2 regions of the Nostocoides vanveenii genome follow, and region 2 is predicted to be linked to the other one. Evidence: riboswitches for the same ligand, from Rfam matches in the RefSeq annotation. Region 2 holds a riboswitch; the other holds the start of a gene.
The links. A riboswitch is a leader RNA that binds a small molecule or an ion and turns the genes downstream of it on or off. The one in region 2 is predicted to bind cobalamin.
Positions count from the first base shown of each region.

Region 1: it holds a riboswitch for cobalamin, as region 2 does, so the genes downstream of both, ABD209_RS04575 (hypothetical protein) here and ABD209_RS05060 (prenyltransferase/squalene oxidase repeat-containing protein) in region 2, are expected to answer to the same signal.

Region 1 covers NZ_BAAAPN010000024.1:17,287-20,689, reverse strand. The annotation lists gene ABD209_RS04585 (2-hydroxyacid dehydrogenase) at 1-66, shown strand, start outside; gene ABD209_RS04580 (phytanoyl-CoA dioxygenase family protein) at 78-923, shown strand; gene ABD209_RS04575 (hypothetical protein) at 896-1,957, opposite strand; cobalamin riboswitch at 2,004-2,135, opposite strand; gene ABD209_RS04570 (alpha-amylase family glycosyl hydrolase) at 2,140-3,403, opposite strand, start outside.
Region 2 covers NZ_BAAAPN010000027.1:6,944-10,346, reverse strand. The annotation lists gene ABD209_RS05070 (MGMT family protein) at 52-408, opposite strand; gene ABD209_RS05065 (NAD(P)H-dependent glycerol-3-phosphate dehydrogenase) at 545-1,564, shown strand; cobalamin riboswitch at 1,734-1,873, shown strand; gene ABD209_RS05060 (prenyltransferase/squalene oxidase repeat-containing protein) at 1,946-3,403, shown strand, end outside.

The DNA of each region.
Region 1 (3,403 bases), on a different contig from region 2:
ACCCGACTGGCTCGCGGCGAGGAGCCGGCGCATGTCGTCGGCGTCGGTGCGCGCCCGGCCACCTAGAATTCCCCGGCATGCCGGCCGCTCCGCTCTCTAGCCCGTATGCCGTTTCCCCCGACGACGTGGCGGCCTACCGTCGCGATGGACACATCGTCCTCCGGGGCGTCGCATCCGCGGGGGAGGTCACGGCATACGGGCCGGCGATCCGGGCAGCCGTTTCCGCCAACAACACGGAGCGGCGCCCGCTGGCCGAGCGCGACCTTTACAGCCGGGCGTTCCTCCAGACGATGAACCTCTGGCAGGTCGACGAATATGTCGCCGAATTCGTTCTTTCGCAACGCTTTGCGTCGATCGCCGCGCAGCTGCTTGGGGTTGAGCGGGTGCGCCTCTACCACGATCAGGCCCTCTTCAAGGAGCCCGGCGGCGCGTTCACCCCTTGGCATCAGGACGCGGGCTACTGGCCATTGCGCGGCGAGCGGTGCATCACGATGTGGCTGCCCTTGCTGGCCGTCCAACCCGCGATGGGGGCGCTGCAGTTCGCCTCCGGGACCAATGCCGCGGGATCCCTCTCGGACGAGGTGATCTCGCAGGCATCCGAGGATTACTTCATGTCGCTGGTGGCCGACGGACTGCTCGACGGACGTTTCCCGGTGACCGAGCCGGCGACCTTGGCGCTCGGCGACGCCTCCTTCCACGGCGGCTGGACGTTGCACCGGGCCTTGCCCAACGATGGCGCCGAGACGCGAGCGGTGATGACGGTGATCTGGTTTGCCGACGGCGAGCGGGTCATCGACCGGCCGGGCGAGCACGCCGCCGGTGACTTGGCCACCTGGCTGCCGGGCTGCGCCCCGGGCGACCTGGCGCGCTCGCCGCTGAGCCCGATCCTGCCCCGTCAGGAGCAGGCGAGCGTCGGGGCGTAGGCGATCGAGCCGGCCGAGGTGAGTGTCGCGAGGTTGGCCGGCGTCAGGCCGAGGACGGCCTGCGTCGTTGCGCGCGGAGCGGTGGCGGCGACGAACCCGGAGTCGTCGAAGGCGATGGCGCCACGCCGAGCGAAGGGGGCCGCGCAACCCTGTTGGAGGGTGCGGACATACGACCGGGTCGAGGCGGCCGCGGACACATTGGCCGCGCCGCCCACCAGATCCAGAGCGGCGGCGGTCAGGCCGGCGGAGTTTGTGTTGGCGGGGGCGCCCGCGGCACGCAGCCAGTTCGCGGCCTTGGCGGCTGCCGCACTGCGGCCGGTGGCGCGGAAAGCCTGGATCGCCAGCGCGGTCGCGTCCCGGTCGCCGGTGCACGTGGCCTGCTCGAAGGTGATCGGCACGCCGCCGTCCGCGCACGCCTGACCGGCGAGGTACCCGGCCGCGCGATTGGCGGCCGGCAGACCGGCACGGCTGAGCGCCACCACGCCGAAGCTCTGCCCGAAGGCGTTGGAGTAGTCGCCCCACTTGGAGCGGTCGCTCAGGCGGCCGTCCGCCCGCTGAAGGGATCGCAGCTCCCCGAGGATGTCGCGGCCGCCGTAGGAGCCCGGGTTCTGGCCGCGAACCTGAAGTGCGAGAACCAGTTTCGCGTGAGCGCCGGCATACGACTCGTCGGAGCCGGTGCCGATGTAACTGAGCAGGTTGCTGTCCTGGGCCAGCCACGTCAGGGCCTTCGTTGCCCGCACGTCGTTGGTCTTGGTGGCGGCAAAGGCGAGGACGGCATCGAGGGTCAGGCCCGGGTCGTCATAGCTGGTGCCGCCGAAATCGGTCATCAGATGTGAGCCGTCGACGAACTGGCGGCCGAGCCAGCCGGTCGCCACGCGAGCGCTGAGCCGGTCCGATGCCGTGGCCCGTTGCTCGCTCGTGGTGGACGTGGCGGTGGGTGACGCACCGGCCGTCGTGGCCGCGCCGAGAAGGAGAGCGCTCGCGGTGAGGCTGACGGTTACGCCGCGCGTGAGAGTGGCCGTGACGTGATTCATGAGGGAGTCCTTCCTCCGCATACCTCGGCGGGGAATCGAAAAGGGGTGGTGCCGGACGCGCCGCGCAGGCATTCGGGCTGACAGCCCCTGTGGGCCGTATCACCGCTGCGGGTCAGCGCCGGATTCGCACCGGACTTCCCCTGCTCGGACGAGCCGAACCTAGCACGCCACCGTAAGGGGGGTCAGCGGCGGCTGCGGAACCAGTCGCGCACCGAGTCCACCAGGACATCGGTGATCGCGGTGATCACGCTCCTGCCCGGCGGTTGCTTCGCCCGGCCGCCGCCCGGGCCACCCCCGGCGCCACCTCCCGAGCCACCCCCGGCGCCAGCGCCCGGGCCACCCCCGGCGCCAGCGCCCGGGCCACCCCCGGCGCCACTGCCCGGGCCGCCCTCGCCGCTGATCGGCCCAGGCGCACCCTCGGCGAGCACGACGATCGACCACGCGGCCGCGTCATAGGTGCCCTGCACGACATTGCCGCGCTCGAGCGACCAGCAGTTGAAGCCGCCCTCGAAAAAGTGGGCCGTGTCGATGATTCGCCGCCACGACACCGATGAAGGCCCTTGCGGCACAACGAAAGCCACCGGCTGATCCGCCATATTGATCAGCAGCAGGAAGTCCGCGGCGCCGACGCTAGCGGCATCGATCCACAGGCGCACGGCGCGATCGCCGTCCGCCGGCGCCTCCGCCTGGTCCGGTTGGAAGAAGACATAGCTGACATCGGTGCCGCCGAGCTCGGCATCGCCGTATGAGCGTTGCCGCAACCCCGGGTGATCACGCCGCAGCGCCCCGAGGAAGGACGCGAACACCAACTGCGGGTTGACGCCCGACGGCGAGTCTGCTCGTCCGAAGGCGTCGCGATAGCGGACGGTCGCGAGCGCCGCACCCTGCGGGGCATCGACCGCACCCGCGCCGTCCGGGACCACCGGCACCGATGTGGGCGCATTGGTCGCCAGCGCCGACCAGTTGTTCCACATCCCGATGGTGTTGAGGTTGTAGGGGTTGTTGTTGCCGTTCTGAGTGCGGCCGTACTCATCGCCCGAGCAGACCATCGGCACGCCCCGGGCGAAATAGAGCGCCACCCAGAAGTTCCGCAGCCGCTGACGGATGAGCGCCTGGTCGCCCCCGCTGCCCCAGGAGTCGTTGCTGTCCGAGCCGCCGTCCGAGGGCCCGAACGGCCACGCCTGGCTGTTGTCCTTGTGGTCGTAGGCGACCAGATCCAGCATCGCGAAGCCGTCGTGCGCGGTGATGAAGTTGATCGAGCGCTGCGGCCCGCCCTGGTCGGCGAAGTTGCGGTAGTCACCGTTCATCACCTCCATGAACGCTCCGGCATTGCCGTCACCCTTGAGATACCGGCGCACGGCGTCGCGGTAGCGGCCGTTCCATTCGGCCCACCCGTCCGGGAAGTTGCCGACCTCATAACCCCACAGATCCCAGGCCTCGGCGATG
Region 2 (3,403 bases):
GCTTCACCGAGTCCACCCAGGGGACGACTCGCGGATGGGGTGGGTTCGAGGTCAGCGATCCAACTGCCCGCGGGCCTTGTCGCCCGCGAGCCCGGCCTCGTAACGGGCGGCGAGAACGGCCTGGTCGGTGCCGAACACGGCGAGTCGGGCGCCGCGTCCGTTGGGCTTGAGAGCGATGCCCTCGGCGTGCCAACGCGCGACCGCCTCGTCGCGCAGGTGGGTAGGCGGGTCGCCATAGGAGTTGGTGACGCGCCACCACGGGACGCCACCGCCACACCGGCTCATGATCGCCCCCACCTGGCGCGGGCCGCATCCGACGATCTGGCCGACTTCGCCGTATGCCGCGATCTCCCCGCGTGGGATCAACTCGACCACGCGAAGCACGCGTTCGACCACGACTTCGTCCATGGCCGGAATCTAGCGACTGCGACCGGTTCGCCGGTCGCGGCGGCGCGGCGCGCTGGGTCACATCTACTCGCGGCGAGCGGGCGCACTCACTACGCTCACGGCATACGGGGTGGGCACGAGGAAGAGGTGGTCGGTTGTGCGCGTGACGGTGCTCGGTGCGGGCTCGTGGGGCACGGCGCTCGGCTACGCGCTGGCCAGCAAGTCGTATGCCGTGACCATGTGGGATATCGATGGTCCGGTCCTCGCCGACATCACCGAGCGCCACGAGAACGCCCGCTATCTGTCCGGCATCACGCTGCCCCCCGGGATGACCGGTGAGCCCGATCTGGAACGAGCGCTGGCCGGGGCCGAACTGGTGGTGCTGGCCGTGCCCTCGCACGCGATGCGCGTGGTGGCGAACGCCGCGGCGCCCTTCATCGGACGTGGCGCGTTGATCTGCTCGGTGACCAAGGGCATCGAGGTCGACAACCTGATGACGATGAGCGAGGTGTTGCAGGACGTCCTGCCGGGGGTGCTCCATCCGCGGCTGACCTTCCTGTCCGGCCCGTCCTTCGCCGTCGAGGTCGCGCGCGAGTTCCCGACGGCGGTGACGGTGGCGGGCTCCGACGACGAGGTCACGGTGGCCGTGCAGCACGCCTTCCACACGCCTTTCCTGCGGCCCTATGTCACCGATGATGTGGTCGGCGTGGAGATCGGCGGGTGCGCGAAGAATGTCATCGCGATCGCGACGGGTGCGGGCGACGGGCTCGGATTTGACGCGAACACGCGGGCGGCGATGATCACCCGTGGGCTGGCCGAGATCACCCGGCTCGCGGTGGCGCGGGGCGCGAATCCCCTAACGCTGTCGGGACTTTCGGGCGTCGGCGACCTGGTGCTGACGTGCTCGTCGGTCAAGTCGCGCAACTATCGCGTGGGCTTCGGGCTCGGCCAGGGGCGCTCGCTTGATGACGTCTGCGCCGAACTTGGTCAGGTCGCCGAAGGCGTGCTGAACGCCAAGTCGGTCAAGGCGCTGGCAGCGAAGGCCGGCGTGGAGATGCCGATCAGTTCCCTCGTCCACGGGCTGATCTATGAGGACCTGTCGCTGGCGGAGATCTTCGCGTTCTTCTCCAGCCGGCCGTTGCGGGCCGAGCGCGAGGATCCGGCGGGCGGCCGCTGACCAAGGCCGTATTAGACAACCCGTACGGACAGCTGTCCCCGCGAAGTATTGAAGCTGGGTCATACGCTCTGCGTTGGCCGAAGGAGCGAGGGTCCCACGCTCTGCGTGGGCAAACTTCGGGGGGTGTCTTTGGGGCGTGCCCGAGGGCCTCGGGCCGCGGCTCGGTCACCCTGAGCTAAACTTCTCTGGTTATCGCGCGAGCGATAGCCACGCGTTCGAGGGGAAGCCGGTCGAAGTCCGGCGCTGACCCGCAGCCGTAGGCCGCGCAAGCGGCGAGCCGGAATGCCTTGCCCGCGTCGAATCTTCTGTCCACCGCCGAGGGATGCGGTCCGGCAGGCCGGGCCTCCCGGCTCGTCGCGCCGCGTGCGAGGAGTCAGTGCCGTGCGCCCCACCCACCTGTTCACCGCCTGCACGGCCGGCCTCGCCGTCGCCGGGATTGTCGGCGTGGGTGCTGCCGCGGGCGCACAGGCCGACGCTGGGGGTTCGAGGTCGACGCGCGAAGTCGGGGGCTTCCTCGCCCGCCAACTCGATGCTTATGACGGGGTCCTCCCCTATCCGGGCACCGACCAGGCCGATCCCGGCCTGACGATCGACGCCGTGCTCGGCATGCTCGCCACCGGTGTCGGACCCGAGCAGGCGCGCCGTGCGGTGTCGGCCGTGGCGCCGGAGTTGGGCACATACCTCGGACCCGGGATCGCGCCCAGCGAGCTGTATGCCGGCCCGGTCGCCAAGACCGTGCTCCTCGCCACCGCGATGGGTGGCGACCCGCGCGCCTTCGCCGGCCGCGACCTCGTCGCGGACCTCGCGGGGCTGGAAGGCGCCGACGGGCGCTATGCCGACCGAACGGCATACGGCGACACATCGAACACCTACACCCAGGCCCTCGGGATCCTGGCGACCACGCAGGTCGCGGGGGCGGCGCCGGCGAGGCCGGTGGGCTTCCTGCTCGATCAGCAATGCGCCGACGGCGGGTTCCGCCTCTATGTCACGGACGATGGGTGCGTCAGCGACCCCGACCCGACCGCGCTGGCTGTCACCGCGCTGCGCGACACCGGCGAGCACGCGGCGGCGGACCGGGCCCTCGGCTACCTGCGCGCGCGGATGGGGGCCGATGGTGGGATCGGCGGTGGCACTGGCGCGTCGTCACCCAACAGCAATACGACCGGCCTTTCGGCGATGGCGTTCGCGCTGTCCGGCGAGGCATGGGGCGATGCTGCGCGAGATGCTCAGAACTTCCTGCTCTCGCTCCAATTTGGTTGTGACGCAGACGAATCCGTGCGCGGTGCGGTCGCCTATGACGCGGCGGCGTATGCCGATGTGTTGGCTTCGGGCCGGCCGGCGAGTGACCAGGAACGCAGGTCCAGCGCGCAAGCGGCGCTGGGGCTAGCCGGCGTCTCGCTCGTGGGTATCACGATCGATGGGGCGACGGCCCCCTCATCCGCGTGTGGCGTAGCAACGAGCACGCCCTCGTCGACGAGCACATCGTCGTCGGGAGGTTCGTCGACGTCCGCGGGGGCGTCGACCAGCACGGCGCCGACGTCCGGCAGCGTGACGCGTACCGTCACGGCGACGGTCACGCGATCGGCGGCGCCGCAGGTCATTTCGACGGCGGCCGCGACAGTCACCGTGACTGCGCCCGCGCCCACCGTCACTCGGACGGTCACGGCCACCGCGTCGCATTCCACCACGGACGCATCGAGCCCGGCCGGGCCCCTCACCTCCGCCGCAACCGATGCGCCCACCGGGCAGGCCACTGCTGTCGCCGCGGTGCCGATCGGGGACGACGGCGGCGGCTCAGGCGGCGGTCCGCTCGTCATCGCGGGCGCCCTCGTTCTTCTC